One region of the Listeria sp. LM90SB2 genome, then DNA from elsewhere that is predicted to be linked to it. Evidence: a T-box and tRNA genes for the amino acid it is inferred to sense, from the RefSeq annotation. Region 1 holds a T-box; the other holds one or more tRNA genes.
The links. The T-box of region 1 lies ahead of thrS (threonine--tRNA ligase). A T-box ahead of a tRNA ligase gene usually reads a tRNA of that ligase, here a tRNA-Thr.

Region 1 (15,911 bases):
TAGTTTTGCAAATTTCTTACCTCCTATTTATTTAAATATTTGGATGCATCTTTTGCAAAATAAGTAATGATAAGTGTTGCACCCGCTCGTTTCATACTTGTTAGCATTTCTAAAACAATTTTTTCTTCATCTATCCAACCATTTTGCGCAGCTGCTTTTACCATTGCATATTCACCACTAACATTGTAGGCAACTACTGGTAAATTGGTATTGTTCTTAACATCGCGCATGATATCTAAGTATGATAATGATGGTTTAACAATAAGGAAATCTGCACCTTCTTGTTCATCCGACATTGCTTCGCGAAGAGCTTCTTCACGATTGGCAGGATCCATTTGATAAGATTTTCTATCACCAAATTGAGGGGCACTACCAGCAGCATCACGGAACGGTCCATAAAAAGCAGACGCATATTTAACTGCATATGACATAATTGGGATATCATAAAATCCCGCTTCATCTAACCCTTCGCGAATGACTTGAACAAAACCATCCATCATATTAGATGGAGCAATGATATCCGCTCCTGCAGCGGCTTGACTGACAGCTGTTTGTTTCAATAATTCAAGCGATTCGTCATTGAGAATTTCCCCGTTTTCAATAACACCACAATGTCCATGATCAGTAAATTCACATAAACATGTGTCAGCCACCACAAGAATTTCAGGAAAACTTTTTTTTATAAGTCTTGTAGCTTCTTGAATAATTCCGTGGTCGTGATAAGCTTGCGTGCCAACTGCGTCTTTCTCGGCAGGAATACCAAATAAAATAACCGCTTTAATACCAAGGCTCTCAACTACGCGCATTTCTTCTTCTAGTTCATGTAAAGGATATTGAAAAACCCCAGGCATAGAAGCTACTTCTGTTTTTGGTTCTTTGCCATCTTTAACAAAAATCGGATAGATTAAATCATCTGTATGTAAAACTGTTTCTCTTACTAAATCACGCATTGTTTTGGTTTTTCTTAGACGACGATGTCTATCAAATTGATTTTTCATTTTAATTCCTCCTGTATTATCAAATCAGCTAGGTGCTTCATGGTGAAGGTTTTTGGTTGATATTTTACTTCCCATCCATCTGCTATAATGGCTTCTGTTGTAATACTACCAATGGATGCAATATGCCACTTCTCTTTTTGAGCAGGGAATGACTTCGCAGTGGAATAGAAGTTTTTCCATGCAGATGGGCTGGCAAAAACAATTATTTGTGTTTCATTTAGTTTCAGTTGTTCGATTAACCGTATTTTAGAATTTTCTGGAAAGATTGTTTCATAGAGCTCAAACGAAACAACGATGTAACCTTTTTCAATCAATCTATCTTTTATTATTGTTCTGCTTAAATTACTTTGTGGTATTAAGATACTTGTTTTCTCTGGGTTTTCGTTTAGCCATTCTTCTAAAAATACTTCTGACTGATAGATAGATGGGACAAAATTTGGTTCGTGACCAAATTCTGCCAGTTTTTCTTTTGTTTTTTCACCGATGACAGCTATTTTATAATTGAATCTTTCATGTTGGTTCGTAAAGAAATATTCTACAGCATTTGCACTTGTTAAAAAAAGCCAGTCTGTTTGTTGTTGTTCTCGACTCAAATCCATTTTTATAGGTCGTGTTTTAATCAGCGGGATTGACGTCACTTCAAAACCATTTTGCGAAAAATAGGTTTGCCATGGTTTGTTTTTATTCGCTTCTCTTGTTAAAACAACTTTTTTACTCATATATTTCTCAGTTCTTTGATAATAGTATCTGCACCTTCACTTAGCAAATCTTCTGCTACTTTATTTCCAATTTCACTTGGATTTGCACCAGCTTGTTCGGATGCAAGAATGATGGAACCATCCGCATTACCAACTAAACCTTTAAAATGAACGACTTCATTAGCTCTTGTAGCAAAGCCGGCAATCGGAATTTCACAGCCACCATTTAATTTTTTCAAGAAAACACGTTCTGCTTCTACACAAATTCCAGTTTCTTCGTGATGAATAGAAGTTAACATATCGCGGATTTGTTGATCACTTTCGCGACACTCGATAGCAAGTGCACCTTGTCCAACAGCTGGCAAACATAATTCTGGTGGGATGTCTTCTAGTTTTAACGTAGTATTTTCTAACCAACCCATACGAGCTAACCCAGCTTTTGCTAAGATAATTGCATCAAAATTTTCTGCATGTAATTTTTGAAGACGTGTATCGATATTGCCTCGAATTGGTTTAATCACAAAATCAGGTCGATGTTTTAGAAGTTGTGCCGCTCTACGGAGGCTACTTGTACCAATGACCGAGCCTTGTGGTAACTCATCTAGAGAATTCACTCGATTGAAAACGAAGCAATCTAATGGCGATTCACGTTTTGGAATCGCGCCAATAATTAATCCTTCTTTCAAACTTGATGGAACATCTTTCATGCTATGTACCGCAAAATCAATCACTTCATCACTTAAAGCCTGCTCCACTTCGGATACAAATAGACCTTTTCCGCCTACTTTGCTAAGTGTTACATCTAAAATACGGTCCCCTTTTGTAACAATTTCTTTTATCTCAAAATCGAACTCAGGATAATTTTCTTTGAGCTTGTTAATCACCCAATTAGACTGAGTTAAAGCTAACTTGCTTCGTCTAGAACCAACAATTATTTTCCGTTTCATCCGTTAACTCCTCGTTTCGGCTTGTTCTTTTTCTATTACAGTAACATCTGTTTCACTCAACCCAAAAATACGTTTAAAATGTTCAATACTTGTAGTTGCATCTTCTTCCACAGACATTTCTTTTAATTCTGAGATAGGTTGTTTCAGCATTTGGTTTATAATGCTTTTCATATGTTTTCCAATTTGAATGTATTCGCGTTCTGTTAGTCCAGGAAGTTTATTTTCTAAACTAGTCATAGTAACTTCTTGCATATCTAACGCTTTTTCACGCAAAGCACGAATAACAGGGACGACGCCTAGTTGCTTTTCCCACTCGAAAAAGTTACGAACTTCTGCCTCAATAGTTTTTTCAAGTTCCAGAACGATTCGCTGCCGCTCTAATGAGTTCGCGCTAACGACCCCTGCCAAATCGTCAATGTCATATAAATGGAAATTGGGAATGTATGAACAATCATGTTCAACATTTCGCGGTAAACCGATATCAATCACAAGCATCGAACTCGCTTTTTGTTCCATCAAATCTTGCATAGCAGCTTGTTTAATAATAGGTTCTGCCGCACTTGTCGAAACGAGAACGATGTCTGCTAGCATCAAATGTTCATTCATATTTTCATATGCGCCCACTTTTGCTTGAAATTGATTTGCTAATAATTCTGCATTAGATTTAGTTCGGTTGATGATGGTTATATCTGCAATGCCGCTCCCAGCGAGATTTTGCAAAGCGAGTTCACTCATTTCCCCTGCACCAACTAGCACAATTTTCTTATTGTCTAATGAACCATATAATTTTTTTGCAACCTCTACAGCGGCATAACTGACAGACACAGCATTTTCATTAATTTTTGTATGGTGGTGTACTTTTTTTGCGAAAGTAACTACTTCCCGAAAAAGTTTATTTAAAAGTGTACCTGTTGTAGCCGTTTGTTTGGCGATTTCGAATGCATGTTTTACTTGTCCGAGGATTTGCGTTTCTCCCAGTACTAACGAATCAAGTCCCGCGGTTACTTTATATAAATGATTGACAGCATCTGTTTCCTCATGGAAAAACAAATAAGGCTCGATTTTTTCCATATCCATTTGAAACCAGTTAGCCATAAAGCGTTTTAAGTAATATCTACCTGTATGTATTTGGTCAACAACCGCAATAATTTCTGTTCGATTGCACGTTGAAATAATAACATTTTCGAGGATACTTTTTTCCTGCTGTAATGTTACTAAGGCCATTTCTTCTTCGCTTTCTTTAAAAACTAATTTTTCGCGGATGTCGATTGGTGCTGTGTGATGATTCAGCCCCATGGTGAGAATAAACATTCGATAATCCTCCTAAAATTAAATTGAACTCTAATACATTCTACCACTTTTCGATGTGTTCACCAAATAGTCCGTTTATGTATTTAGACGGAAAAAAGAGCTGGATTTTTCATTCCAACTCCTTCTATTATTCCATTCCTTCTTTGATAAACTGCCATGCTTCGTCTTTTCCCATTTTTGTTTCAGAGGAAAATAAGACAAATTTGTCATCAGGATCAAAATCAAGTGTTTCTCGGACAATTTTAGCATTTTTTTGCCATTTACTGCGTGGGATTTTGTCTGCTTTCGTTGCTACGACGATGACAGGGATGTCGTAATACTTCAGAAATTCATACATCATTCGGTCATCTTCAGTTGGCTTATGTCGTAAATCAACAATTTGGATAACACCACGAAGTTGCTCGCGAGAAGTAATATAGGTTTCAATCATGACGCCCCATTTTTCTCGTTCTGTTTTCGAAACTTTAGCGAAACCATAACCGGGTACATCGACAAAGAAAAGTGCTTCTTCAATTTTATAAAAATTTAGTGTTTGTGTTTTTCCTGGTTTTTGTGAAATTCTTGCCATACTTTTGCGGCGAATCATCGTATTAATAAAAGATGATTTTCCAACGTTTGATCGACCTGCAAGTGCATATTCTGGAAGGTCTGTCTCGGGATATTGCTCTGGTCGAACAGCGCTTATTATTAGTTCTACATTATTTACATCCATAATTTTCCATCCTGTTCTATTCATTATCTTTTACTAGTATAACGGAAAAAGAGGAAAAAAGCACCATGAAAAAATACTGCCCCCTTTAAGAGACAGTATTTTCGTGATTAATATTTGCTTACTTCAGCAACAACTTGTGCGATAAATGCATCTAAATCCATTGTTTCAGAGTCTTTAGAGCCGTAACGACGAACGTTAACAGAACCAGCCTCTACTTCTTGGTCACCTAATACTAAGGCATAAGGAATTTTCTTTGTTTGTGCTTCACGGATTTTATATCCTAATTTTTCATTACGATCATCCACTTCAGCACGAAGTCCAGCGCGTTGTAATTTATCTTGTACACCTTTTGCATAATCTAAATGTGCATCTGCATTAACTGGAATAAGTTCCATTTGTACTGGAGCTAACCAAGTTGGGAAAGCACCTTTGTATTCTTCGATTAGATATGCGACAAAACGTTCCATTGTCGATACAACTCCACGGTGAATGACAACTGGACGATGTTTTTCGCCATCTTCGCCAATGTAAGTTAAGTCAAAGCGTTCTGGAAGTAAGAAGTCAAGTTGTACAGTGGAAAGTGTTTCTTCTTTTCCTATTGCAGTTTTCACTTGAACATCTAGTTTTGGACCGTAAAATGCAGCTTCACCTTCTGCTTCAAAGTAATCCATTTCCATTTCGTCCATGGCGGATTTAAGCATGGCTTGCGCTTTTTCCCACATAGCATCATCGTCAAAATATTTTTCAGTATTTTTCGGATCACGGTAGCTTAGGCGGAAGGAGTAATCTTTAATATCAAAGTCTTTATATACTTCTAAAATTAGCTCTACAACCCGTTTGAACTCATCTTTGATTTGGTCAGGGCGAACAAATACGTGTGCATCATTTAAAGTCATTCCACGAACACGTTGAAGTCCTGAAAGCGCCCCACTCATTTCATAACGGTGCATCATACCAAGCTCGGCAATACGGATTGGTAGTTCACGGTAACTATGGATATCATTTTTATAAATCATCATGTGATGCGGGCAGTTCATTGGACGTAAAACTAGTTCTTCGTTGTCCATTTTCATTGTTGGGAACATGTCTTCATGGTAATGATCCCAGTGGCCGCTTGTTTTATAAAGCTCAACATTAGCCATAATCGGAGTGTAAACGTGATTGTAACCAAGGCGTTCTTCTTTATCCACAATGTATCGTTCGATAACGCGTCGGATAGTCGCACCTTTTGGCAACCAAAGTGGTAAACCTTGACCAACTTCAATACTATTTGCAAATAAATCTAGTTCTTTACCTAGTTTACGATGATCACGTTCTTTCGCTTCTTTTTGCATTTGGATAAATTCTTTTAAGCCATTTTTATCGAAGAAAGCTGTGCCGTAAATGCGTTGTAGCATTTTGTTGTTACTATCGCCACGCCAGTATGCACCAGCCACGCTAAGTAGTTTGAACACTTGAATTTTACCAGTAGAAGGAACATGGACTCCGCGACAAAGGTCGAAAAATTCACCTTGTGTATAAATTGTCACTGTTTCATCTTCTGGGATTGCTTCGATAAGTTCTAATTTATATTGATCTCCAATTGCTTTGAAACGTTTAATTGCTTCTTCGCGAGAAACAACTTCGCGCTCAATTGGAACATTTTCACGCACAATTTTTTGCATTTCTTTTTCAATTTCAACAAGAGATTCATCGCTAATAACTGCCTCTGTATCAATATCATAATAGAAACCAGATTCAATCGCTGGGCCAACACCAAATTTCACATCTGGATAAAGGCGTTTCAATGCTTGAGCCATTAAATGAGCTGTACTGTGACGCAAAATACCAAGCGCATCTTCATGGTCTGGTGTTACGATTTCGATTGCTCCGTCTTCGTGGATTGGTGTTACTAAATCAAGTAACTCCCCGTTTAATTTACCTGCGAGTGCTTTCTTTTTTAGCCCTGGGCTGATAGAAGCAGCAATATCTGCTGTTGAAACGCCTGGCTCGAATTCTTTTACTGCACCGTCTGGAAATGTGATTTTCATACTAATCTCTCCTTTTCTTTTTTTAGTGTGGTTAGGAGGGCAAAATAAAAAACCCATCCCTCCTGTTGTCAAGGGACGAGTTTATGCTCGTGGTTCCACCCAAGATTCAGAAATAGCTAAAAATAACTACTTCACTCTTGTCGCTTATAACGGAGCGATCCGTCTATTATTACTAGTTAAACACGTTCCTAATAGAAGTTCCAAGGTGGTCCAAATTTAAGTTCCAATAGAAGGTTCCCAGCTAGCCCTTCCTCTCTAAAATTTTCCGTTAAATTGGTTGTCCTTTTCATCACTTTGTTTTATATTACTTCAAATTATAAGCCCGATTAAACATATTTGCAAGTACTTTTTAGAAACGGCGATTTTTCCCTTCTAAGTTAACCTCTTTCGACAAATAGCGCACCCGTTCCATGATTCGGCGAGCTTTTAGTTTTTCTTCCGTACCATTTTGGGCAAACATTAAATGATTTTCTAGTTGATCCATGTTGTAATTTGATGAGAAGAAAGTTGGTAATTCCTCTTGCATCCGGAATTGTAAAATCGCACCCAACACTTCATCACGCGTCCAAGCGGTCATCGATTCTGCGCCAATATCATCGAGCATCAATACTTCTGTTTCTTTCGCAAATTGAATTTTTTCACCGACTGTATTGTCAGAAATAGACTGTTTCACTTCGCGCATGAACTCGGGTAAATAAACAAGTGTAGTTGAAATACCTTTTAAAGCAAGTTCTTTCGCAAGGGCCCCTAACAAATAGGATTTCCCAGTCCCAAAGCTACCATGAATAAATAAGCCCTTCACACGTTCCCCACTTTTCGGAGGATAATTATTTAAAAATTGATATGCTTCCACAAGCGCTAATTGACGCGATTCTTCATCGGTATAAAAGTCCGCTAAGTTCGCGTCCACTACTTGCTTAGGCATATAAAGAGAACGAATTCTTCGCTCAACTGCACGGCGTTTATCTTCTTCTATTTTCTCTTTCGTCGGATAGTAGGTGACAGTGATGAATTCCCCATTAAGAACAAGTTTTGGTGCATAACCAGGCATTATAGTTTCTTCCTGTTCCGTGAATTTTTTGTGTTGCGTCATAAATTCATATAAATTAGACAAATTTTGATTAACTAATTGCTCGGTAACCTCTTCTTTGTGCTCTTTGAAAAAGTCTTGAATTGGTTGATAATGGAGAACTTGTTGTTTTAAACCTTGGTATTCTTTTTCAAAGTCGCGGCCTTCAAAAAGCTGTCCTAATGTTCTTTCGATGTTATCCATCTTCTTCACCTACCTTTTATTTAGTCGTTCTTTAATTTCACGAACTTGTTCTTCGAGTGTTTGTTTTTCTTTATCTGTCATTTTATTTTCGGCTGGAGCAACTTGCTCCTTATCAAACCAATCCGGCAAAATTTCTTTTCGCGTTGTTTTTTGATAATTTCGGTTGTAATTATTCGTTTTTGGTGTGGCTGGTTCTTCTTGAAGTCGTTTGTATTTCTCGTGCTCTTGCCACGCTAGATCCATTGCTTCTTTTGCTGTTTTTACATTTTTTCGTTTCCAGTGAGCAGCAATCGTCATCATGTAATTTTTAGAAAGCTTCCGGTCAAGCCGGAGTAACACGTACTCAATCAGCACATTCATCACAGGAACTGGTAAATTTTGCTGGTTCATGACTTCTTCTACAACGCGCAAATCGGTTTCAGCGGGAACTGCCCCGTCTGAAATGTCTACCAAAAGTTGAAAAGGCGTGATGCTCTCTAAATATACTTGCAGCGCTTCTTCATCATTTAACGATTCTTCTGGTTCTTTATCGACAGGCGTTTCCTGCTTCATTTGCAGTTTTGGCGGCGCACCGTGTTCGATGGTGTAGCCTTCACGAACGATTTTACGCAAATAAACGATGTCGATTTCACCATTTGCATCAAGCGCACGATACAAATAACTCGGCATATCTTTTTCAGAAACTTGATAAATCCCGTGAAGTTTTAATATCGTTTGGCGTACTTCTTTTGTTATCTTTTCGCGAGCAATCATTCCCGGTGAAAGCAAGCTCAAAAACAAATTAAAGTCAAAACTCGCGTCATCAAATTCAATTTCTTTTGGCGTCACTTTGTCTAGTAACTTTTGACTAGTTTCAGTCGTAACTGCACTACTACCACCTTTAAACGGTTCGAAAACATCTTGAAACGAACGAGTGATTTCGCTATATGTAGCTGTGTCAAATGCCTCGTCTGCGAAAAAACGACGCAAACGTTGAAACTGCGCATTGCCAATTTTGCTATATAAATAAATATTTAATAGACCATCCGAAAAAAACTTTTCTGGTGATAACGGTGGCAAGATTTCGTAAATATAAAAGCGTTGATCGTTTTCGGTCTTCACATAACTCTTTAAAAGACCTAAGCCTTCTAATTTTAGCCTTGCCTCGAATAACGCTTTCAAACTAATATCAAGCATATTTAAAAGTTGGACGTGCGAATGCGCTTCTGACCAAAGTCTGTTTTCTTCGACTTCTGTGAACAGTGTTTGATATAAAGCAAGACATTCCGCCCCCATTAGCGGTTGATATAACATCGTAATAATTTTTCTGTCGGCGCCGGTCAAGATTCCACTTGCTTTTACTTGATAGCTGTCTACCGCTTGAAGCTCCATCCAAAATTCCGTCAATTTACTCACCTATCTTTATTTTTTTCCATTAAATCTTTTAACTCTTCGACAAACACACTAATATCTTTAAATTGGCGATACACCGAAGCGAAGCGCACGTAGGCTACTTCATCGAGATTCGCTAATTTATTCATCACTTTTTCACCAATTAAGTCAGACGCGATTTCACTGTCTCCAATATTTCGCAGTTCACGTTCTACCTCATTGACAATTTCTTCAATTTGTTCAGCGCTAACTGGTCGTTTTTCACATGCTCTTATTAAGCCGCGTCGCACTTTTTCACGAGCGAATTCTTCTCTTGCTCCATCTTTTTTCACAACTATTAAAGGACTCTCTTCTACCTTTTCAAAAGTAGTAAAACGAAATCCGCATTTTTCACATTCACGCCGTCTTCGGATGGAATTGCCATCATCTGCCGGTCTTGAGTCTACAACACGTGTACCATTATATTGACAAGTAGGACATCTCACAAAAACTCACTCCTATCTCTAGCTTTCTCTATCTGTTTATTTGTATGCCTCATTATACCATGTGAAAGTAAGGGTGGCTATTTGTTCTTTACAAAACGCTTGATAAATGTAAGAACTTGTTTTTGTGTCTTTTCAAGTGATTCATTATTATCGATGACAAAATCAGCTTTTCTCGCCTTTTCATCGATTCCCATTTGGCTTTCAATTCTTCTTAATGCATCTTCTTTTGTTAGATTATTTCGCTCCATCAGGCGTTTTAACTCTGTTTCAGGGGTGGTCCAAACAACAACTATTTTATCCACCAACGATTCTAAATGACTTTCAAACAAAAGCGGAATATCGAAAAAGACAAGCTCCTCTCCTGCTTCAAAAAAACGTTCGCGCGCTTCCAACATATAGTCTTTCACACGTGGATGCGTAATTTCATTTAACTTTTCACGCTTTTCCTTATCTTTAAAAATAATTTCTCCTAATTTAGCTCGATTTAATGTGCCATCTGCAAGTAAAATTTCTTCCCCAAAATAAGCAACGATTTCTTTTAGTCCTTCTGTGCCACGCTCCACTACTTTTCTAGCAGCAATATCTGCATCTACTAATGGAATACCCGCTTGCTGAATCATGTTACTCACTGTTGATTTCCCTGTTGCTACACTTCCTGTTAATCCAATCGTTTTCCCCATGATTTCAGCTCGCTTTCTATTTTTGGCAATTCGGGCAAAAATGTGTCCCGCGTCCGTTTAATTTAATTTTTTCAATTGGCGTTCCACAAACAACACACGGTTCGTCTGTTTTGCCGTATACTTTTAATTTATCTTGATATTGTCCAAGCTTCCCTTGCGAATTTACATATGTTCTGACAGTGGAGCCACCAAGTGCTACAGCTTCAGTCATAATACTTTTCGTCGCTTCAAAAATACGTTTGATTTCTTTGTCTGAAAGTGAGTTAGCTGCTCTTTCCGGGCGCACTTTTGCTTCAAAACAAATTTCATCCGCATAAATATTTCCTACTCCGGCTACTAACTTTTGATCAAGTAAAGCCGTTTTGATGGCGCGGCTTGTTTTTTTTACACCAGTCGCAAAATCCGTTAATGTAAAGGCTTGCGTCAGCGGTTCTGGGCCAAGCTTTTTAATCGACCGCGTTTCACCCTCACCGTATTTATTTGTTACTTCCATCGTGCCAAATTTTCGCACATCTAAAAAACGCAATTCCGTGTGATCTTCAAAATGAAAAATAATATGCGTATGCTTGCTAACCTCTTCCTTTTCATCCATTAACCGAAATTTACCTTCCATTCGTAAATGCGATAAAATCGTACAGTTGGTTAAGTCAAAAAGTAAGAATTTACCACGACGGCGTACACCCTCTATTTCTTGCCCGACAAGCATATGCACAAACTCATCGGGTGGTGTTGATACAATCATTTTTGGAACACGAACAATTACTTGATCTATTTTTTTACCTGGGACTAATTCTTGTAAAGTTGCGCGGACATTTTCTACTTCCGGCATTTCTGGCATATATAAACTCCCCGTTTCTCTATTTATTTCGCGTCGTACCAAGTGTCACCAAATGCGCTATCTACTTTTAGCGGTACAGAAAGCTCTACTGCATTTTCCATAACATCTGGGACAATTTCTTCTAATTTAGCGATTTCAGCTTCAGGCGCCTCGAAGATTAATTCATCGTGTACTTGTAGTAATAATTTTGCTTCTAATTTTTCAGATACTAAACGCTCGCTCATCAGAATCATCGCTTTTTTGATAATATCAGCGGCACTACCTTGAATAGGCGTGTTCATCGCCGTTCTTTCTGCAAATCCGCGAACATTAAAATTACGACTGACAATCTCTGGAATATACCGACGACGATGTAAAATGGTCTCTACATAGCCTTTTTCTTTCGCAAAACGAACGATATCTTGCATATATTCTTTCACAGCTGGATAGCTCACAAAATAACGATCAATAAAGTCTTTTGCTTCTTTACGCGTAATACCAAGGTTTTGCGAAAGCCCATAATCACTAATTCCATATACAATACCAAAGTTTACCGCTTTAGCCTGACGACGCATTAATGAATCCACTTCGTCTTGCTCAACATGAAACACGTCCATCGCCGTTTTCGTATGAATATCATAATCGTGCTTAAATGCATAAATTAAATTTTCATCTTCCGAAATATGTGCTAAGACTCTCAGCTCTACTTGAGAATAATCGGCTGAAAACATTTTCCAACCTGGTTTACTCGGTACGAAAACTTGTCTAATTTTCCGTCCTTCTTCTAAACGAATAGGGATATTTTGCAAGTTCGGATCAACTGAACTTAAGCGTCCTGTTTGCGTTAATGTTTGGTTGAAACGTGTGTGTACTTTATGTGTTTCTTTATCTGTCACTTTAAGCAGCCCTTCGATATAAGTGGACTGAATTTTACCAAGTTGACGATATAACAAAATTTCATCAATAATCGCGTGTTTACCAGATAAACTTTCCAGTACATCGGCAGCCGTTGAATAACCTGTTTTTGTTTTCTTGACAGCTGGGAGACCAAGCTTTTCAAATAAAATCACACCTAGTTGTTTCGGTGAATTAATATTGAATTCTTCGCCGGCTAGAGAATGGATCGACTCTTCCAATGTTTTCAGTCTACCCGCTAGCTCCACTTTCATATTCTCTAGACGTTCTGTATCTACACTAACCCCTTGCATTTCCATTTCTGCTAATACAAAAGTTAGAGGTAGCTCAAGGTCTTCCATCAAAGCTAGTTGTTCATTTTCTTCTAAATCATCAACTAGTCTTTTCTCTAAGTCAGCAATAGCCACTGCTTTTCTAGCTAAGTGTGCCGCAACAATGCTTTCTTCAGGAGTGCTACGTTTAGCACCTTTTCCGTAGACTGCTTCATCTGTTTCTACTTCTGTGTAATCATGTCGTATTGCAACACTTGTAAAGTCATCAATCGAATCAGATGGATTTAGCAAGTAAGATGCTAACATGATATCAAAGGTGATACCAGAAATGGCCAAACCAATGCGGTTCATTGCAACCATTGTTTTCTTCGCATCGTACACTACTTTTGTTTGATCACTTTCTACCCATTTGCGGAATACCTCACTACTTTCGGCTGTTTCTTTTGTAAAGAAATACGTCCCTTGGCTAGAATGTACTGTTAATCCAATGAAATTAGCTGTATGGTAATTATCGTTTTCTAGCTCCACATAAAGCGCGGTTTTCCCACCAAAATGTTTTTCTTTTAATTCTGTTACGATTTCAAAAGACAACTCTTTTAGTTCTTTCGTTTCTTCTGGTGTATCTCCCTCGATATTTTTCAAAAGTGTTGTAAAATTCATTTCTTTTAATAAAGGGATAACTTTTTCTGTTTGATAGCCGTCGTATTTCGTGCTTTCGACCGTGCATTCAATCGGTGAATCCACATTGATTGTAGCTAACTCTTTACTTAAAATAGCTAATTCTTTATTTTCCAGTACTTTTTCTTTTAGTTTTTTACCGGAAATTTCCTCGGCATGCTCTAACACACTTTCCACCGTTCCACCAAATTCATGTAAGAGTTTTAAGGCAGTTTTTTCACCAACGCCTGGAATACCAGGAATATTATCGGAGGAATCACCCATTAAACCCTTCATATCAATGATTTGTTGAGGAGTCAGATTGTATTTTTCTTTTAGTGTTTCTGGTGTGTTGGTTTCCATATCGGCTATGCCTTTTTTAGTAATATAAACCGTTGTTTTTCCAGAAGCTAATTGCGTTAAGTCCCGGTCTCCGGTAATGATTGCTACTTCCATTCCATCTGCTTCTGCTTTTTTCGTCAATGTTCCGATAATATCATCTGCCTCGTAATTGGCAAGTTCATATTGCGGGATATCATACGCCGTTAAAAGTTCTCGGATGAATGGAAACTGTTCAGATAACTCACTTGGGGTTTTTTGACGTCCGCCTTTATAACCTTTAAATGTTGTATGCCTGAAAGTTGTTTTTCCAGCATCAAATGCAACGAGCACATGGCTAGGTTTTTCTTTTTCGAGTACATTCATCAACATCATTGCGAAACCATACACCGCATTTGTGTAAACACCTTTATCATTATTTAAAAGCGGTAAAGCATAAAAGGCGCGATTCGCAATACTATTTCCATCAATTAATACTAATTTATTCACAGGGATATCCTCCTCGATATTGTCATTCACTTGTGTCTATTTTACCATAGGAACATAAAAACAAACCACTTATCCGAATGGGATTAAATGGTTTGTTTTAAAAACGTATATTTATGGTTAAAAATAAAAATACAGACTAGTTTTAGAAGTTAAAATGGATTGTTTTAGAAATTTTTTATTAATTCATCTGCAAATTCCGAACATTTAACTTCTGTCGCACCATCCATTAATCGAGCAAAATCATAAGTTACGGTTTTCGCAGCGATTGTTTTTTCCATTGACTGATTAATTAATGCAGCCGCTTCACCCCAACCAATATGTTCAAGAAGAAGTGTCCCAGATAAAATAACTGATGAAGGATTCACTTTATCAAGACCTGCATATTTCGGTGCAGTACCATGCGTCGCTTCGAAAATTGCATGGCCAGTTAAGTAGTTAATGTTTGCTCCTGGAGCAATACCGATTCCGCCTACTTGAGCAGCAAGTGCATCAGAAATGTAATCTCCATTCAAGTTCATTGTAGCAACTACATCAAATTCAGCCGGGCGAGTTAAGATTTGTTGCAAGAAAATATCCGCAATCGAATCTTTGACTAAAATTTTCCCAGCAGCAAGCGCTTCTTTTTGTTTCGCGTCAGCAACTTCTGTTCCTTCAGCTTCTTTAATGCGATCATACTCATTCCAAGTAAATACTTTATCACCATATTCGCGTTCACATAAATCATAGCCCCAATTTTTGAAAGCTCCTTCTGTGAACTTCATGATATTCCCTTTGTGTACAAGCGTTAATGATTTACGACCTTCTTTAATTGCATATTCAATCGCCGAACGCACTAAACGCTCTGTTCCCTCTTTGGAAATTGGCTTAATACCAATACCAGAAGTTTCCGGGAAACGAATTTTGTCAACGCCAAACTCAGATTTTAAGAAGTCGATTAGTTTTTTTGATTCTTCGCTGCCTTCTTTAAATTCAATCCCTGCATATATATCTTCTGTATTCTCACGGAAAATGACCATATCTGTGTCTTCCGGACGTTTCACCGGTGAAGGAACGCCTTTGAAATAACGAACTGGACGTAAACAAACATATAAATCTAACTCTTGGCGCAGGGCAACGTTTAACGAACGAATGCCTCCACCGATTGGAGTAGTAAGCGGTCCTTTAATAGCAATCAAATATTCATCAATTGTATCTAAAGTCGCTTGTGGTAACCATTCTCCTGTTTGTTTAAATGCTTTTTCACCAGCTAGTACTTCTTTCCAAGCAATTTCTTTTTCGCCATTGTAAGCTTTTTTTACTGCGGCATCTAAAACGCGTTTTGCAGCTGCCCAGATGTCTGGACCAGTTCCGTCCCCTTCAATAAAAGGAATGACTGGATTGTTTGGTGTTTTGAGCACACCGTTTTCTACTTGAATTTTTTGACTCATAAAGTTTGTTCCTCCTCGATTAAATTCGTTCTTCTACAGGTAAATAACTTCTATTTTCAGGTCCAACGTAAATAGCACGCGGACGAATAAGACGATTATCACGATATTGCTCGAAAATGTGTGCTAACCAACCAGATACACGACTTACAGAAAACACAAGCGTAAACAAGTCGCGGTCAATACCAAGCGCATGATAAACGGAGGCTGAATAGAAATCGACATTCGGTTTTAAGTGTTTCAATTCCCAAACAGATTCTTCTACTTGCAGCGAAATATCAAACCATTTCTCTTCGCCTTTTTCAGCAGTTAACTTTCTGGACATTTCACGCAAATGTTGCGCACGAGGATCTCCGCCGCGATAAACACGGTGACCAAATCCCATAATCTTTTGCTTCGTATCAATTTTTTCTTGAATGTAATTACGCACATCACCAGCTTGGTCAATTTCTTCTAACATATCAAATACGCGTTCATTGGCACCACCATGAAG
Region 2 (15,911 bases), 1.1 Mb from region 1:
ATTTACCTCTTTGGTCAAACTTGCTGGTACATGTTGTTTAAGATACAACAATGTTCCTTGAACCATGAAATCTCTAGGCGCCTCATTATTGTTAATCTCCCCAACAAGCGCGTTCATGGATTCCTTATACTGCCATTTATCCGAGTCATCAATATCCGCATTTTCAATCCCGACATTTAACTCCTCCAGCGCGCCCCGCAGTTTAGCTAGTCTTTTCTTTCTAATCATAGTTTGATCCGGCACCAGATTTTCTGTGTCCGCTTCCGTAAACACAATCTCTCCGCTCTCCAAAATATCCTTCACAAGTGCATCAAGCCTTCTCACCACATAAGGAATAGCCCGCTCAATCAATCCTGAATCAACATTCTTGCTACCACTAGCAAAGACATACATTGCCGCCATCCCGCTAAGCAACATCGTAATATCATTTATATAAGGCTCCGTTTCCTTCCCATAAACCTCTAACAACTGATTTTTAACCCATTCCATATTCTTAAGTCGCACATTCTGCAAGAACGCATTAAAATCATCATCAATCATCGTCTGAGAAAACGTAATATTCAAGATCTCCCCATTTTCCGTATAAAAATGAATAATAATTTTCAAGCACTCCGTAAAATTATCCTTCTTCGTCCCATCTAGCCCCATCGTATACTCCAAACGCTGATGCAATACAGAATACTCCTGCTTAAAAATCACAATTGCCAGTTCCTCTTTCGAAGTAAAATAATTATAAAAAGTCCCTTTAGAAATCCCAGCTGCATCAACCATATCTTGTACAGACGTCTTCAAATACCCTTGTTTTTGAAACACCTCTTTAGCCGACTTAATAATCCGCTGCTTCTTCTCCTTCAAAAAAACACCCCACCCGTTCTGTTATTATACCCATAGTATAATCGATTTATACTACCTATTCAAGATATCCATAATAAATATCATTATTCTTTTAAACAATAAAAAAAGCCTCGCATACTAGCGAAACATACAAATTATCCATATATTATTTAAGCCACTTGTCGGATTTGAACCGACGACCCCTTCCTTACCATGGAAGTGCTCTACCAACTGAGCTAAAGCGGCAGCAAAGCCTTTCAAATAAAAAAATGGCTCCACAGGCAGGACTCGAACCTGCGACCGATCGGTTAACAGCCGATTGCTCTACCAACTGAGCTACTGTGGAATAATAAATTGCCCGGCAGCGACCTACTCTCGCAGGGGGAAGCCCCCAACTACCATTGGCGCAGAGAAGCTTAACTACCGTGTTCGGGATGGGAACGGGTGTGACCTTCTCGCCATAACTACCAGACAATATTTAAGTTGTTGAAAGATTGCTCTCTCAAAACTAGAGAAGAAAGGGTTCAGTTAGGTAACTTCGTTTCATTTTTTGGTTAAGTCCTCGATCGATTAGTATTTGTCCGCTCCATGTATCGCTACACTTCCACTCCAAACCTATCTACCTGATCATCTTTCAGGGATCTTACTTTCCGAAGAAATGGGAAATCTCATCTTGAGGGGGGCTTCACGCTTAGATGCTTTCAGCGTTTATCCCTGCCACACATAGCTACCCAGCGATGCTCCTGGCGGAACAACTGGTACACCAGCGGTGTGTCCATCCCGGTCCTCTCGTACTAAGGACAGCTCCTCTCAAATTTCCTGCGCCCGCGACGGATAGGGACCGAACTGTCTCACGACGTTCTGAACCCAGCTCGCGTGCCGCTTTAATGGGCGAACAGCCCAACCCTTGGGACCGACTACAGCCCCAGGATGCGACGAGCCGACATCGAGGTGCCAAACCTCCCCGTCGATGTGGACTCTTGGGGGAGATAAGCCTGTTATCCCCGGGGTAGCTTTTATCCGTTGAGCGATGGCCCTTCCATGCGGAACCACCGGATCACTAAGCCCGACTTTCGTCCCTGCTCGACTTGTCAGTCTCGCAGTCAAGCTCCCTTGTGCCTTTACACTCTGCGAATGATTTCCATCCATTCTGAGGGAACCTTTGGGCGCCTCCGTTACTCTTTAGGAGGCGACCGCCCCAGTCAAACTGCCCACCTGACACTGTCTCCCCACGCGCTAAGCGTGGCGGGTTAGAATGGTCATACAGCCAGGGTAGTATCCCACCATTGCCTCCTCGTATGCTAGCGCACACGTCTCTTCGGCTCCTACCTATCCTGTACAAGCGGTACAAACATTCCATATCAGGTTGCAGTAAAGCTCCACGGGGTCTTTCCGTCCTGTCGCGGGTAACCTGCATCTTCACAGGTACTATAATTTCACCGAGTCTCTCGTTGAGACAGTGCCCAGATCGTTGCGCCTTTCGTGCGGGTCGGAACTTACCCGACAAGGAATTTCGCTACCTTAGGACCGTTATAGTTACGGCCGCCGTTTACTGGGGCTTCAATTCGTACCTTCGCCGAAGCTAAGCACTCCTCTTAACCTTCCAGCACCGGGCAGGCGTCAGCCCCTATACGTCACCTTACGGTTTTGCAGAGACCTGTGTTTTTGCTAAACAGTCGCCTGGGCCTATTCACTGCGGCTCTCTCGGGCTTGCACCCTAATAGAGCACCCCTTCTCCCGAAGTTACGGGGTCATTTTGCCGAGTTCCTTAACGAGAGTTCTCTCGCTCACCTTAGGATTCTCTCCTCATCTACCTGTGTCGGTTTGCGGTACGGGCAGTACTACTCTTCCTAGAGGCTTTTCTTGACAGCGTGAAATCAGGAACTTCCGTACTTAATTTCCTTCCCCATCACAGCTCATGCTTCGCGAGAAGCGGATTTGCCTACTTCTCACACTCACTGCTTGGACGCACATTTCCATTCGTGCGATTCCCTATCCTTCTGTGTCACCCCATCGGTTAAACAATTAGCACTGGTACAGGAATCTCTACCTGTTGTCCATCGCCTACGCCTATCGGCCTCGGCTTAGGTCCCGACTAACCCTGAGCGGACGAGCCTTCCTCAGGAAACCTTAGATATTCGGTGGAAGGGATTCTCACCCTTCTTTCGCTACTCATACCGGCATTCTCACTTCTAAGCGCTCCACCAGTCCTTCCGGTCTGACTTCACCGCCCTTAGAACGCTCTCCTACCACGAACCTCTAAAGAGGTTCATCCACAGTTTCGGTAATATGTTTAGCCCCGGTACATTTTCGGCGCGGGGTCACTCGACCAGTGAGCTATTACGCACTCTTTCAATGGTGGCTGCTTCTAAGCCAACATCCTGGTTGTCTAAGCAACCCCACATCCTTTTCCACTTAACATATATTTGGGGACCTTAACTGGTGGTCTGGGCTGTTTCCCTTTCGACTACGGATCTTATCACTCGCAGTCTGACTCCCGAGTATAAGTACATGGCATTCGGAGTTTATCTGAATTCGGTAACCCGAGAAGGGCCCCTAGTCCAAACAGTGCTCTACCTCCATGACTCTTTACCTCGAGGCTAGCCCTAAAGCTATTTCGGAGAGAACCAGCTATCTCCAAGTTCGATTGGAATTTCTCCGCTACCCACACCTCATCCCCGCACTTTTCAACGTGCGTGGGTTCGGACCTCCAGTAAGTATTACCTTACCTTCATCCTGGACATGGGTAGATCACCTGGTTTCGGGTCTACGACCTGTTACTTATGCGCCCTATTCAGACTCGCTTTCGCTACGGCTCCGCTTTTTCCGCTTAACCTTGCAACAAATCGTAACTCGCCGGTTCATTCTACAAAAGGCACGCTATCACCCATTAACGGGCTCTAACTACTTGTAGGCACACGGTTTCAGGAACTGTTTCACTCCCCTTCCGGGGTGCTTTTCACCTTTCCCTCACGGTACTGGTTCACTATCGGTCACTAGGGAGTATTTAGCCTTGGGAGATGGTCCTCCCGGATTCCGACGGAATTTCACGTGTTCCGCCGTACTCAGGATCCACTCTGGAGGGAAAGCCATTTCAACTACCGGGCTGTTACCGTCTTTGGCGGGCCTTTCCAGACCGCTTCATTTATAACTTTCTTTTGTAACTCCGTATAGAGTGTCCTACAACCCCAAGAAGCAAGCTTCTTGGTTTGGGCTCTTTCCGTTTCGCTCGCCGCTACTCAGGAAATCGATTTTTCTTTCTCTTCCTCCAGGTACTTAGATGTTTCAGTTCCCTGGGTCTGCCTTCCTCACGCTATGTATTCACGTAAGGATACTATCCGACTAAAGATAGTGGGTTCCCCCATTCGGAAATCTCTGGATCAACGCTTACGTACAGCTCCCCAAAGCATATCGGTGTTAGTCCCGTCCTTCTTCGGCTCCTAGTGCCAAGGCATCCACCGTGCGCCCTTTCTAACTTAACCAATTTACTTCTACGAAGTAAAGGTTGTTTTTCTGATTTTCCGTATCAGCGATGATACTTCCAATCAGATGAAAGATTCACTTTCAGATGATTCTCGGTTACTTGTGTCATAGATAATTACTTATCTATGCTAACTTTACTAACTTTCTTATCTAGTTTTCAAAGAACAATTTTGGTGGAGCCTAGCGGGATCGAACCGCTGACCTCCTGCGTGCAAAGCAGGCGCTCTCCCAGCTGAGCTAAGGCCCCGTAAAAGGGTATGATTATTTGTATTTCTTATGTCAGAAAGAAAAAGTGGGCCTAAATGGACTCGAACCATCGACCTCACGCTTATCAGGCGTGCGCTCTAACCAGCTGAGCTATAGGCCCGTCAAAAATGTAGTGGCGCGATGCTTCAAGCATAGTGCCTTGCATACTTTATCTGACATAAAAGAGAGTAACCTCTCAAAACTGAACAAATAGAGAAGAACGAAAACTCACAGGTTTCCTTTTCCTTAGAAAGGAGGTGATCCAGCCGCACCTTCCGATACGGCTACCTTGTTACGACTTCACCCCAATTATCTGTCCCACCTTCGGCGGCTGGCTCCATAAAGGTTACCCTACCGACTTCGGGTGTTACAAACTCTCGTGGTGTGACGGGCGGTGTGTACAAGGCCCGGGAACGTATTCACCGTGGCATGCTGATCCACGATTACTAGCGATTCCGGCTTCATGTAGGCGAGTTGCAGCCTACAATCCGAACTGAGAATAGTTTTATGGGATTAGCTCCACCTCGCGGCTTCGCGACCCTTTGTACTATCCATTGTAGCACGTGTGTAGCCCAGGTCATAAGGGGCATGATGATTTGACGTCATCCCCACCTTCCTCCGGCTTGCACCGGCAGTCACTTTAGAGTGCCCAACTAAATGCTGGCAACTAAAATCAAGGGTTGCGCTCGTTGCGGGACTTAACCCAACATCTCACGACACGAGCTGACGACAACCATGCACCACCTGTCACTTTGTCCCCGAAGGGAAAGCTCTGTCTCCAGAGTGGTCAAAGGATGTCAAGACCTGGTAAGGTTCTTCGCGTTGCTTCGAATTAAACCACATGCTCCACCGCTTGTGCGGGCCCCCGTCAATTCCTTTGAGTTTCAACCTTGCGGTCGTACTCCCCAGGCGGAGTGCTTAATGCGTTAGCTGCAGCACTAAGGGGCGGAAACCCCCTAACACTTAGCACTCATCGTTTACGGCGTGGACTACCAGGGTATCTAATCCTGTTTGCTCCCCACGCTTTCGCGCCTCAGCGTCAGTTACAGACCAGAGAGTCGCCTTCGCCACTGGTGTTCCTCCACATATCTACGCATTTCACCGCTACACGTGGAATTCCACTCTCCTCTTCTGCACTCCAGTCTTCCAGTTTCCAATGACCCTCCCCGGTTAAGCCGGGGGCTTTCACATCAGACTTAAAAGACCGCCTGCGCGCGCTTTACGCCCAATAAATCCGGACAACGCTTGCCACCTACGTATTACCGCGGCTGCTGGCACGTAGTTAGCCGTGGCTTTCTGGTTAGATACCGTCAAGGGACAAGCAGTTACTCTTATCCTTGTTCTTCTCTAACAACAGTACTTTACGATCCGAAAACCTTCTTCATACACGCGGCGTTGCTCCGTCAGACTTTCGTCCATTGCGGAAGATTCCCTACTGCTGCCTCCCGTAGGAGTCTGGGCCGTGTCTCAGTCCCAGTGTGGCCGATCACCCTCTCAGGTCGGCTATGCATCGTTGCCTTGGTAGGCCATTACCCTACCAACTAGCTAATGCACCGCGGGCCCATCTGTAAGCGATAGCCGAAACCATCTTTCAAAAGCATGGCATGCGCCACACTTTATCATTCGGTATTAGCCCCGGTTTCCCGGAGTTATCCCAAACTTACAGGCAGGTTGCCCACGTGTTACTCACCCGTCCGCCACTAACTTTGGAAGAGCAAGCTCTTCCTCCGTTCGTTCGACTTGCATGTATTAGGCACGCCGCCAGCGTTCGTCCTGAGCCAGGATCAAACTCTCTTTAAAATATAAATTGAATTTGAATACTTATTCAACACCGTGAATAAGATTCCTTGCGTCAAATTGACTTCGCTAGCAATTAAATTACTAGTTTGTTTTGTTGAAAACAGCTTTCTGTTTTCTGCCCTGCGATTACCAGTGAGACTTTACGTCTCATTGCTTTTCGTCTTCTTTTTTGTTCAGTTTTCAAAGGTCAGTTTCTTTTGTTGCGAAAGCGTTTTGTCCGCATCAGCAACGTTTATAAATATACCAAGATTTTTGCCTTTCGTCAATACTTTTTACAAAGTTTTTATGATAAATATGGAATTATTTTCTCTGCTAGGGTTTTATATGCTTTTCCTGAAGTGCTTGAAGAGTTGAAAAGGGCTGATACATAGCCATTTCCATTTGGTTCTGGTTGTTCTATTGGCAGTTGAATTAAAAGTTGTGTTTCTAAGTCTGCAGCAACTTTTTCGCCGCCGCCTTGTCCGAATACTTTTAATACTTGTCCATCAGCTAAAGTAAGATAAGACATATTTTCGATTACACCGATGATTTTGTGATTGTTTTTTGCTGCCATATATCCTGCTCGAGATGCGACTGACGCGGCTGCATAATGTGGTGTTGTAACAATAAGTTCATTGCATTTCGGGATAAGCGTATGGATATCTAGCGCAACATCTCCAGTTCCAGGTGGTAAATCGATAAGTAAATAGTCTAGTTTTCCCCATCTTACTTCTTCTAAAAACATTTTAATCATTTTCCCTAGCATTGGTCCGCGCCAGATAACTGGTTCTCCTTGTTCCACAAAAAAATCCATAGAAATCATTTGAATGCCGTGTGTTTCGACTGGGATGATTTGGCCATTTTCTTTGCGGGGGGATTCGGTTGTTCCTAGCAGTACAGGAATACTGAATCCATATATATCCGCGTCTAATAATCCTACTTTTTTGCCTTGTTGTGCTAAGGCGATTGCAAGATTCGCAGAGACAGTTGATTTCCCGACGCCACCTTTACCACTCGCTATTGCTAAGAATTTCGTTTCACTAGCTTCTGAGAGTATGTTATCTCTTGCTTGGAAAATGCGGTCAATAACTGCTGCGGGTAGGTATTCTAGCTCAATATTTATTTCATTTACGCCGAATTGGGTGAGAAGTTCTTCTATATTATGAACAAAATGATCCGTTTCTACTGCTGGATCAGCTAATGCGATTTTGATGTTTGCTGTTTCTTCAAGCACTTGCACTTCTAAAACACCTTCTGTTTCTTCTAAGCTTGCCTCTAAAACAGGATCTTGCAATCTATATAGCAATCTAGTAATTTGTTGTTCGTTTAACATATATAAAAACCTCCAAAAATGAATGCGCTGACATACTGATTATTATAGCATGACCGTTTTATTATTTCACATATTGCTTGTCTTTTCGGTACAAAAGTTTGTTGAAGAAAATTTCACAAATTTTACATATTTAACATTTCCAGCTTTAGTCCTTACGTCCCAATAGGTTTGGCGTAGTTATTGTTTTTCGTCATAGAAATGTAATAGAAATTTTTTGGCATTTTTTGATAATATAGTTGCAGATATATAAAAAGGAGTGCATTGAAATTTGGATAGAAAGTTTATAAAACCAGGGATAATTCTGCTAATTGTGGCATTTTTGGTAGTTTCCATAAATGTTGGAGCAGAAACAGGAGGTAGCAGAACAGCTCAAGTTAATCTGACTACTTCACAACAAGCTTTCATTGATGAAATTTTACCAGCGGCTCAGGATGGATATCGCGATGGTAAATTGCTTACAAGTGTAACGCTCGCTCAAGCAATTTTAGAATCAAATTGGGGTGAAAGTGGTCTAAGCCAGAACTCTAATAACTTATTCGGAATTAAAGGAACGTATAAAGGTAAGTCTGTCTCCATGGGGACAATGGAAGCATCCGGCTCAACCACCGCTAATTTCCGCGTTTACCCTAGTTGGAAAGAATCCATTGAAGACCACACAGCTTTGATTACTGAAAATGCGCGCTATCAAGACGCTGTCGGTGAAACGAACTACCGCAAAGCACTGCAAGCTATTAAAGACGGTGGTTATGCGACTGATCCAGATTACGTTTCTAAACTAGTAGCAATTATTGAACGTTACAACTTAGATAAATACGATGTCATTTACGATAAAATCGAGTCTAATCAATCCTTAGCAGCAATTGGAACAGTAGCTGAAAATAAAGAACAAGAGGTTATTTGGTCGGCACCGTACAATACAGAAAATGCTAATAAAATCGGGACCCTCGAAAATTACTTAGGGCGTAACTTAGAAATTTCCTGGGAAGCTAAAACAGAAAAAGGTCTATGGTACTTTATTCGCGAGAACAACAAAGATATTGGTTGGATAAATAGTAATGCCTTAAAAATCAGCTATCATCAAAAAGAAGATGAAAATGTTCATTTAACCAAATATGTAGATGATTTAAGCGCACATGTATATCGTCTACCAAGCCCTGAAAAACAATTCGATAATGGAACTATCGCAAAATACGATAGAAAAGCCCTTGAAGTAGATAAAAAAATCACTCGCGGCGGCTATGCTTGGTTCCGAATTTCAGAAGGCGAGAAAGTAATCGGCTGGGTTCGCGCAGATAAATTGAATGATCGCCTTTATGATCGCATCACAGAACAAACTTCTTACGATGGCTATGCTCTAGTAAGTAAATCTGCAACTGATAACGTATGGACTGCACCATTCAACACAAAAAACGCAGAAAAATTAGCACCACTTGCAGATTATGATAACGAAAAACTAGAACTAGTGACTCGAGCTAAAGCCGGAAATACACTTTGGTATCAGTTTAAAGTAGATGGAAAACTTGTTGGATGGGCTAGCGAAAAAGACTTAAATGTATTTTATACTCCCGCTAAAGAAGAACCAGTAAAACAAGTCGCTTACGTGAAAGACCCAACAGCAAAACTTTATAACAAACCTGTAGAATCAACAAGTACTAACCCAAAAGCAGTGGGCTTCTATTATGGAAAATTATTAGCAGTGGATAAAACAGCAACCATTCTTGGTGAAGATTGGTTGCATCTTAAAGACAGACAAAATTCACTAGGATGGATTAAAGCTATCGACATCAATAGTTAAATAAAAAAAGGTTCTGCATTTACGCAGAACCTTTTTTCGTTTATACATTCAGTTTGCGACTAGCCATCCATTTCACCATTTCTGGATCCGCATGTGAGAAGAACTGGCTTTCCCCTTGATCTAGGCTGGCAATTTCTCCCTTATCTGCCTCCGTCAATTCAAAATCAAATATAGCCAGATTTTGCGCCATTCTTTCTGGTTTTACAGATTTAGCTAAGACGATAATATCTTGCTCTACTAGCCAACGCAAAATTACTTGAGCGGCCGATTTTCCATATTTCGCACCAATTTTCGTTAAAACTGGGTTATTAAAAATATCATTTTTCCCTTCCGCAAACGGTGCCCATGCTTCTATTGTAACCCCTTCTTTTCTTAAAACAGCTAGATTCGCTGCCTGTTGTTGGAAAGGATTAACTTCAATTTGGTTGACTTGCGGAGTTACTTCATTGAACGCAGCTAGGTCAATTACGCGATCCGGGCTAAAATTCGATACGCCAATTGCTCTAATTTTTCCTGATGCTTGTAATTCCTCCATCGCTATCCATGCCCCGTATACATCGTTGAAAGGTTGATGAATTAGCAGCAAATCAATGTAATCCAACCCTAAACGTTTTAACGACCGGTCAAATGAGCTCATAACACCTTTATAACTTACATTTTCCACCCATATTTTTGTCGTAATGAATAGTTCTTTGCGATCGACGCCGGATGCCGCAATTCCGCGACCTACAGCTTCTTCATTCATATAACTTTGCGCCGTATCAATGTGACGATAGCCCGTTTTAATCGCATCTTTTACTGCTTGTTCCGCTTCAGCAGCATCTGTAATTTGATATGTCCCAAATCCTAAAATAGGTACTTCTACACCATTGTTTAATTTCACTGTTTTCATTTGAAAATCCTCCTCTTATCTTTAAAATTTGTCCCGTTTCCATAATTTTTCTACATTATCTGCATTTAATTCGCCAGCTTTAAACTGCGCAATGTGACTATCGTACGAATCGATTTTGTACACGAGTAGTTCTCTGACCTTCTTCATCTCGGCTAATTTTTCGTCTAATTCTTTTAGTTGGTCAACCAGTACTTGTTTTTGCGCCGCTTCGACATTTTGCGTCTCTCTGAGCTGCGCAAGTGTCGCAAACTCAATTAACGATTCTACCGATAATCCCGCATTCCGTAAATTCTTCACGAGATAAACCCAGTTCAAGTCACTCGTTTTATAGTCCCGGTAACCACTTTCGTTACGATGGACTGGCGGAATAACACCGACCCGCTCATAATAACGCAACGTATCTACTGTTAAACCAAACATATCAGCCGCTTGTTTGATATTCATCCTCCATCACCTCGTTTCGTTCTTTACATATAGAATTATAAACCCTGGAGTTCACACCAAGGCAAGGAATTTGAGTTTATTTTTTTGAGAAAAGAAAAAACTCTCTGTGGGCGAGAGAGTTTTATTTGTTTAGCAGGATGATTTTTTGTATGTATTTTGGGTCTATTTGGGCTGGATTGGTTTCTTGGATTTGGAAGTCGTTAGTTAAAATGATTTTTACGTCATCGTTTTTGTTTAGGTCGGTTATTTTATTTCCCGTTTCGTCGTAATATTTATCTACGATGTCAAAGCGTATTGCGGTTTCCGGATTATACTTATCCTTTTTTTCTTTGAAATTATTAATTAGAATTGCATCCGTTTCTACTTGTTCTATTGCGCCGGTAGCTTCGGTGGCTTGTGTTTGGTTTTCGGTGTTTGAGCATGCTGTTATGGAAAGTAATGCGCACAAAATAAAAATGATTGAATTAACAAATGATCATATATGGCACATTTTAAAAAAAGCAAGGTTATTCATGTTATAATAGCTGTTCTGTATATTTATATCTAATCACAAAAGGAGCCGGAGAAGATGAAAAAAAGAGGTTTATTGTTGGTAAGTATTTTAATGTTTTTCAGTTTTTTGACAGTAGCATGTGGGAGTTCTGAAAACAATGAAGAAAGTGGGAAGAAAGAAAAGAAAGAAATTGAATTAACTATTGACCAAACTACTGTAACGACTGATGAAAATGGGAAAGCGCTTATAGAAGGAACAGTGGATCCTAAAGCCAAATTATCCATTGATGGCGCAACAGTTAAACAAGATAGTGATGGAAGATTTACTTTTACCAAAATTATAAACAGCGATTCCGAAGCAAGAGTCTATGCAAAACTTATAGCAGTTAGGAAAAACTATGAAGACGAGGAATATAGTGTAATTATTAATAACAATTCAAAAGCATATAACGACAACATGGCAAAACAAGAGACAATACAAAAAGAAGAAGCCGCGAAAGCTGAAAAGGAACGTAAAGAAGCGGAGGAAAAAGCAAAACAAGAAGAAGAAGAAGCCGCTGCAAAAGCTGCAACGACTGATGAAAACACGCCTTCCGATGATACTGTATATGGCACTTTAGCCAGCAAAGATACTTTAACAAAAGAGGGAGATGCATTTTATAAAGATGAAGAACTTGATGTACTCTATTCTACAGTAGAAAACGATGAAATTTTTCAAGTGCTTATACAATTAGGCGATGAAAGTACAATTCGAAAAGATTTAGATAAAAATCATTTAACAGAATTAGCAAGAGGTTATATGGAATCCGATGCCACTCTTATACAAACTGTTTCTGATGAATCCTTTGTTTATGAATCTCCATCTATAAATAAAACATATACAGTAGATTATATGTTAAACGATGAAGGTTATGTTATTGCGGTTTATGTTACACAAGCAATGTGACTAGAAAAAACCTTTAAGTTATACAACTTTTAATTAAAAATATACTATTACAAAAAAGTCCTTAAGGGCTTTTTTGTTTTTTATTTAACTCAACTAAACAAAAAAAGCACCAGCAAAAGCTGGTGCTTTGAAACGACATATTAACGTTTTGAGAACTGAGGTGCACGACGCGCGCCTTTAAGTCCGTATTTTTTACGTTCTTTCATACGTGGGTCACGAGTAAGTAGGCCAGCAGATTTAAGTGCTGGGCGGTACTCAGGAGCCACTTGTAATAGTGCACGAGCTACACCATGACGGATAGCACCGGCTTGACCAGTGTAACCACCACCGTGAACGTTTACTAGTACATCATAGTTACCTAAAGTTTCTGTAGCTACTAAAGGTTGTTTGATAACTTCACGAAGAGCTGCGAATGGGATGTAATCTTCCCAGTCTCTATTGTTAATAACGATTTTGCCGTCGCCTGGTACTAAACGTACGCGAGCTACAGAGCTTTTACGACGACCAGTTCCGTAATATTGTACTTGAGCCACTTAGTATTCCTCCTTTATTAATTAACCGCGTAATTCGTATACTTCTGGTTGTTGAGCTGCGTGTTCGTGCTCAGATCCACCATATACGTGTAATTTTTTGAATAATTGACGTCCAAGAGAATTTTTTGGAAGCATACCTTTGATAGATAGTTCTAATAATTTCTCAGGATTGTTTGTACGCATTTCGCCTGCAGTACGAGATTTCAAACCGCCTGGATATTGAGAGTGACGGTAGTAAATTTTGTCAGTAGCTTTTTTACCAGTAAGACCAATCTTACCAGCGTTGATGATGATTACAAAGTCTCCAGTGTCGATATGTGGAGTAAATTGTGGTTTGTTTTTTCCGCGAAGAATTGAAGCAACTTCACTGGATAAACGTCCTAAAGAAACACCAGTAGCGTCGATAACGTACCATTTACGTTCTACTTCGCCGGGTTTCGCCATATAAGTTGTACGCATGAATTACCCTCCTAAATAAATTGAAACAAATTAGCTCCCGAAAACTGTTCCTAATTCCCGAAATGCTATTCTATATTTTTATTGTTTAAACACAACAACCTTCCGGGGCTTATTGTGGGGCAAACAATACCATAGTCCATAATACAGTTTTTGGAGCAAAAAGTCAATGCGTTCTGCAAAAAAACATCCAATTTTTATTCATAGTCCACTCGCCATAAATATAACCCTTGTGGCGGCGCAGTTTTACTAATTAATTTTTGCCGGTCACGTGCTAATAAAGCCTCACTAATATCATCCGGAGAGATTCGACCTTGCCCTGCATCGAGCAAAGTTCCCGTCAAAATTCGCACCATATTATATAAAAAGCCATTCCCTTGAAAAGCAATCACTAACGTCTCGTCGTCCTCTTCATAAAAATCAATACTATAAAGCGTCCGGACTTTAGAATCGCGCTCCGTTCTCGCCGAACAGAAGCTAGTAAAATCATGCTCGCCAATCAGGCGTTTACTTGCCAATTTCATTTTTGAAATGTCCAGTTCATATGGATAATGTAGCGCAAAATTCCGACTAAAAGGATCAAAAATTTTCGTCCGCTTTACCACATAACGATATTCTTTTCCAACTGTGCCAAATCTAGCGTGGAAATCATCCGGTACTTCTTCCACGGTTAAAAAGCTAATATCAAACGGAGTCATGACTTGCAAAGCTTTTTGAAATTTTTCGGCAGTGATATCAAGTTCCGAATCAAAATGAATAACCTGACCTTTCGCATGAACACCAGTATCTGTTCTTCCTGATGCTGTAATCCGCACAGTTTTGCCTTTATGCATTTTTGTCAATGCTTTTTCAATTTCCGCTTGGACCGTCCGTGTATTCGGCTGCACCTGATAGCCATAAAACCCGCTACCATCATAAGAAATTATTGCTTTATATCTTGTCATTCATTTCAACTCCGCAACCAAAATAATAATCCACTTAATACCGCTAAAGAAATTAACAAGAAAGTATCGGCGAATCGCCAGCGTAGTAAACGGAATCTCGTTCTCCCTTTACCACCACGATAACCGCGTGCTTCCATTGCAATCGCTAAATCTTCCGCACGTTTAAACGCACTAATAAAAAGTGGCACGAGCAACGGAATAATCGCTTTAATCCGATCACTCCATTTTCCACTCGTAAATTCAACGCCACGAGCTTTTTGCGCTTTTAAAATTTTCTCCGTTTCATCCATCAATGTTGGAATAAAGCGCAAAGAAATACTCAGCATCAAAGCAAGTTCATGTACTGGTAAATGTACTAAACGAAACGGCGCTAAAATTTTCTCCAGTCCGTCTGTTAGTTCAATCGGGCTTGTCGTTAATGTTAAAAGTGTTGTCATAAAAATAATGAGAACAAAGCGACAAAACATCATCGCTCCATTTGTCAGTCCGAGTGTCGTTATTTGTAAAAGTCCTAAATCGACTAAAACTGTCCCGCCTTTTGTAAAAAAGACTTGAAGTAATAGCGTAATTAAAATAAGCCAGAAAATCGGTTGTAACCCTTTAATAAAAAATAAAAATGGCACTTTCGAAGTTAAGACTAAATACAAAACATACGCAAACATAAGCGCATAGGTCAGCCAATTGTTCGCTAAAAAGACAATCGCGATAAACGCCATAACAGCAGTGATTTTCGCACGTGGGTCAATTCGATGCAACCAAGAGTTTCCCGGAATATAACGTCCGAGAATCATTTTATCCATCATAATTATGCCCCGCCCTTCGCTAAATAAGGCGCCATTTCGGTCGTTAATTCATCAATGGTTAAACAAGTTTTTGTTAATTTCACATCAAATTTGCGCTCAAAAAGTCCTTGGAATCTCACCACATCCGGTACAGATAACCCAAGATCAACCAGTTCGTCTGGCTTCGCGAAAACTTCACGTGGCGTACCGATTTGAAGAACCGTCCCAGCTTTCATCAAGACAATCTTTTCCGCATAACGAGCAGCATCTTCCATACTGTGTGTTACAAGTACTGTCGTAAGCCCTTTTTCTTTATGAAGATTGTAGAACATTTCCATGATTTCCTCGCGGCCATGAGGATCTAGTCCCGCTGTTGGCTCATCTAGCACAAGTACTTCTGGGTCCATCGCCAAAACACCTGCAATCGCAACCCGGCGCATTTGCCCACCAGAAAGTTCAAACGGCGAACGTGACAAAATTTCCTCGGTCAGTCCCACTTCATAAATCACTTTTTTAGCGCGTAGTTTTGCATCTTCCTCGGAAACTCCAAAGTTCATCGGTCCAAAACAAATATCCTTTTCGACCGTTTCTTCAAAAAGTTGTGCTTCTGGAAATTGGAACACAATCCCGACTTTCTTACGTAAATCACGTAGTTTCTTTTGCTTTACGCCAGCAACGATTTCTCGATCACCAACTGTGATTTTACCTTCTGTTGGCATTAAAAGAGCGTTTAAGTGTTGTAGCAAAGTTGATTTCCCTGAGCCAGTATGACCAATAATTGCAGAATAGCTACCAGAATCAAAAGAAACATTCACATCAAGTAATGCTCGCTTTTCAAAAGGGCTATTTTTTTGATAACAATAACCTAGTTGTTCGAGTTTAATTTCCATAATTGATCTAGTAATGCTCCTTCCGATAGCACGGTGCTTCCAGTTTCAAAGCCACCTGCAAC

Region 2: it encodes a tRNA-Thr, which carries the amino acid that the T-box ahead of thrS (threonine--tRNA ligase) is inferred to sense. The anticodon was not compared.

The regions. Positions count from the first base shown of each region.
Region 1 covers NZ_CP046449.1:1,587,144-1,603,054, forward strand. Annotated here, with positions in the region: gene hemL (glutamate-1-semialdehyde 2,1-aminomutase) at 1-11, opposite strand, end outside; gene hemB (porphobilinogen synthase) at 24-998, opposite strand; gene GL301_RS07890 (uroporphyrinogen-III synthase) at 995-1,717, opposite strand; gene hemC (hydroxymethylbilane synthase) at 1,714-2,643, opposite strand; gene hemA (glutamyl-tRNA reductase) at 2,647-3,954, opposite strand; gene yihA (ribosome biogenesis GTP-binding protein YihA/YsxC) at 4,082-4,666, opposite strand; gene thrS (threonine--tRNA ligase) at 4,774-6,696, opposite strand; T-box leader at 6,765-6,995, opposite strand; gene dnaI (primosomal protein DnaI) at 7,046-7,969, opposite strand; gene GL301_RS07920 (replication initiation and membrane attachment family protein) at 7,979-9,355, opposite strand; gene nrdR (transcriptional regulator NrdR) at 9,361-9,825, opposite strand; gene coaE (dephospho-CoA kinase) at 9,903-10,505, opposite strand; gene mutM (DNA-formamidopyrimidine glycosylase) at 10,522-11,343, opposite strand; gene polA (DNA polymerase I) at 11,367-13,994, opposite strand; gene icd (NADP-dependent isocitrate dehydrogenase) at 14,159-15,421, opposite strand; gene citZ (citrate synthase) at 15,441-15,911, opposite strand, start outside.
Region 2 covers NZ_CP046449.1:2,644,594-2,660,504, forward strand. Annotated here, with positions in the region: gene brtA (bile-regulated transcriptional regulator BrtA) at 1-855, opposite strand, end outside; tRNA gene GL301_RS13080 (tRNA-Thr) at 1,008-1,080, opposite strand; tRNA gene GL301_RS13085 (tRNA-Asn) at 1,105-1,180, opposite strand; rRNA gene rrf (5S ribosomal RNA) at 1,191-1,306, opposite strand; rRNA gene GL301_RS13095 (23S ribosomal RNA) at 1,385-4,316, opposite strand; tRNA gene GL301_RS13100 (tRNA-Ala) at 4,489-4,564, opposite strand; tRNA gene GL301_RS13105 (tRNA-Ile) at 4,611-4,684, opposite strand; rRNA gene GL301_RS13110 (16S ribosomal RNA) at 4,814-6,363, opposite strand; gene GL301_RS13115 (Mrp/NBP35 family ATP-binding protein) at 6,647-7,675, opposite strand; gene GL301_RS13120 (GW domain-containing glycosaminoglycan-binding protein) at 7,944-9,470, shown strand; gene GL301_RS13125 (aldo/keto reductase) at 9,511-10,362, opposite strand; gene GL301_RS13130 (MerR family transcriptional regulator) at 10,384-10,806, opposite strand; gene GL301_RS13135 (hypothetical protein) at 10,928-11,254, opposite strand; gene GL301_RS13140 (DUF4969 domain-containing protein) at 11,375-12,244, shown strand; gene rpsI (30S ribosomal protein S9) at 12,385-12,777, opposite strand; gene rplM (50S ribosomal protein L13) at 12,799-13,236, opposite strand; gene truA (tRNA pseudouridine(38-40) synthase TruA) at 13,431-14,177, opposite strand; gene GL301_RS13160 (energy-coupling factor transporter transmembrane component T family protein) at 14,183-14,980, opposite strand; gene GL301_RS13165 (energy-coupling factor ABC transporter ATP-binding protein) at 14,983-15,849, opposite strand; gene GL301_RS13170 (energy-coupling factor ABC transporter ATP-binding protein) at 15,825-15,911, opposite strand, start outside.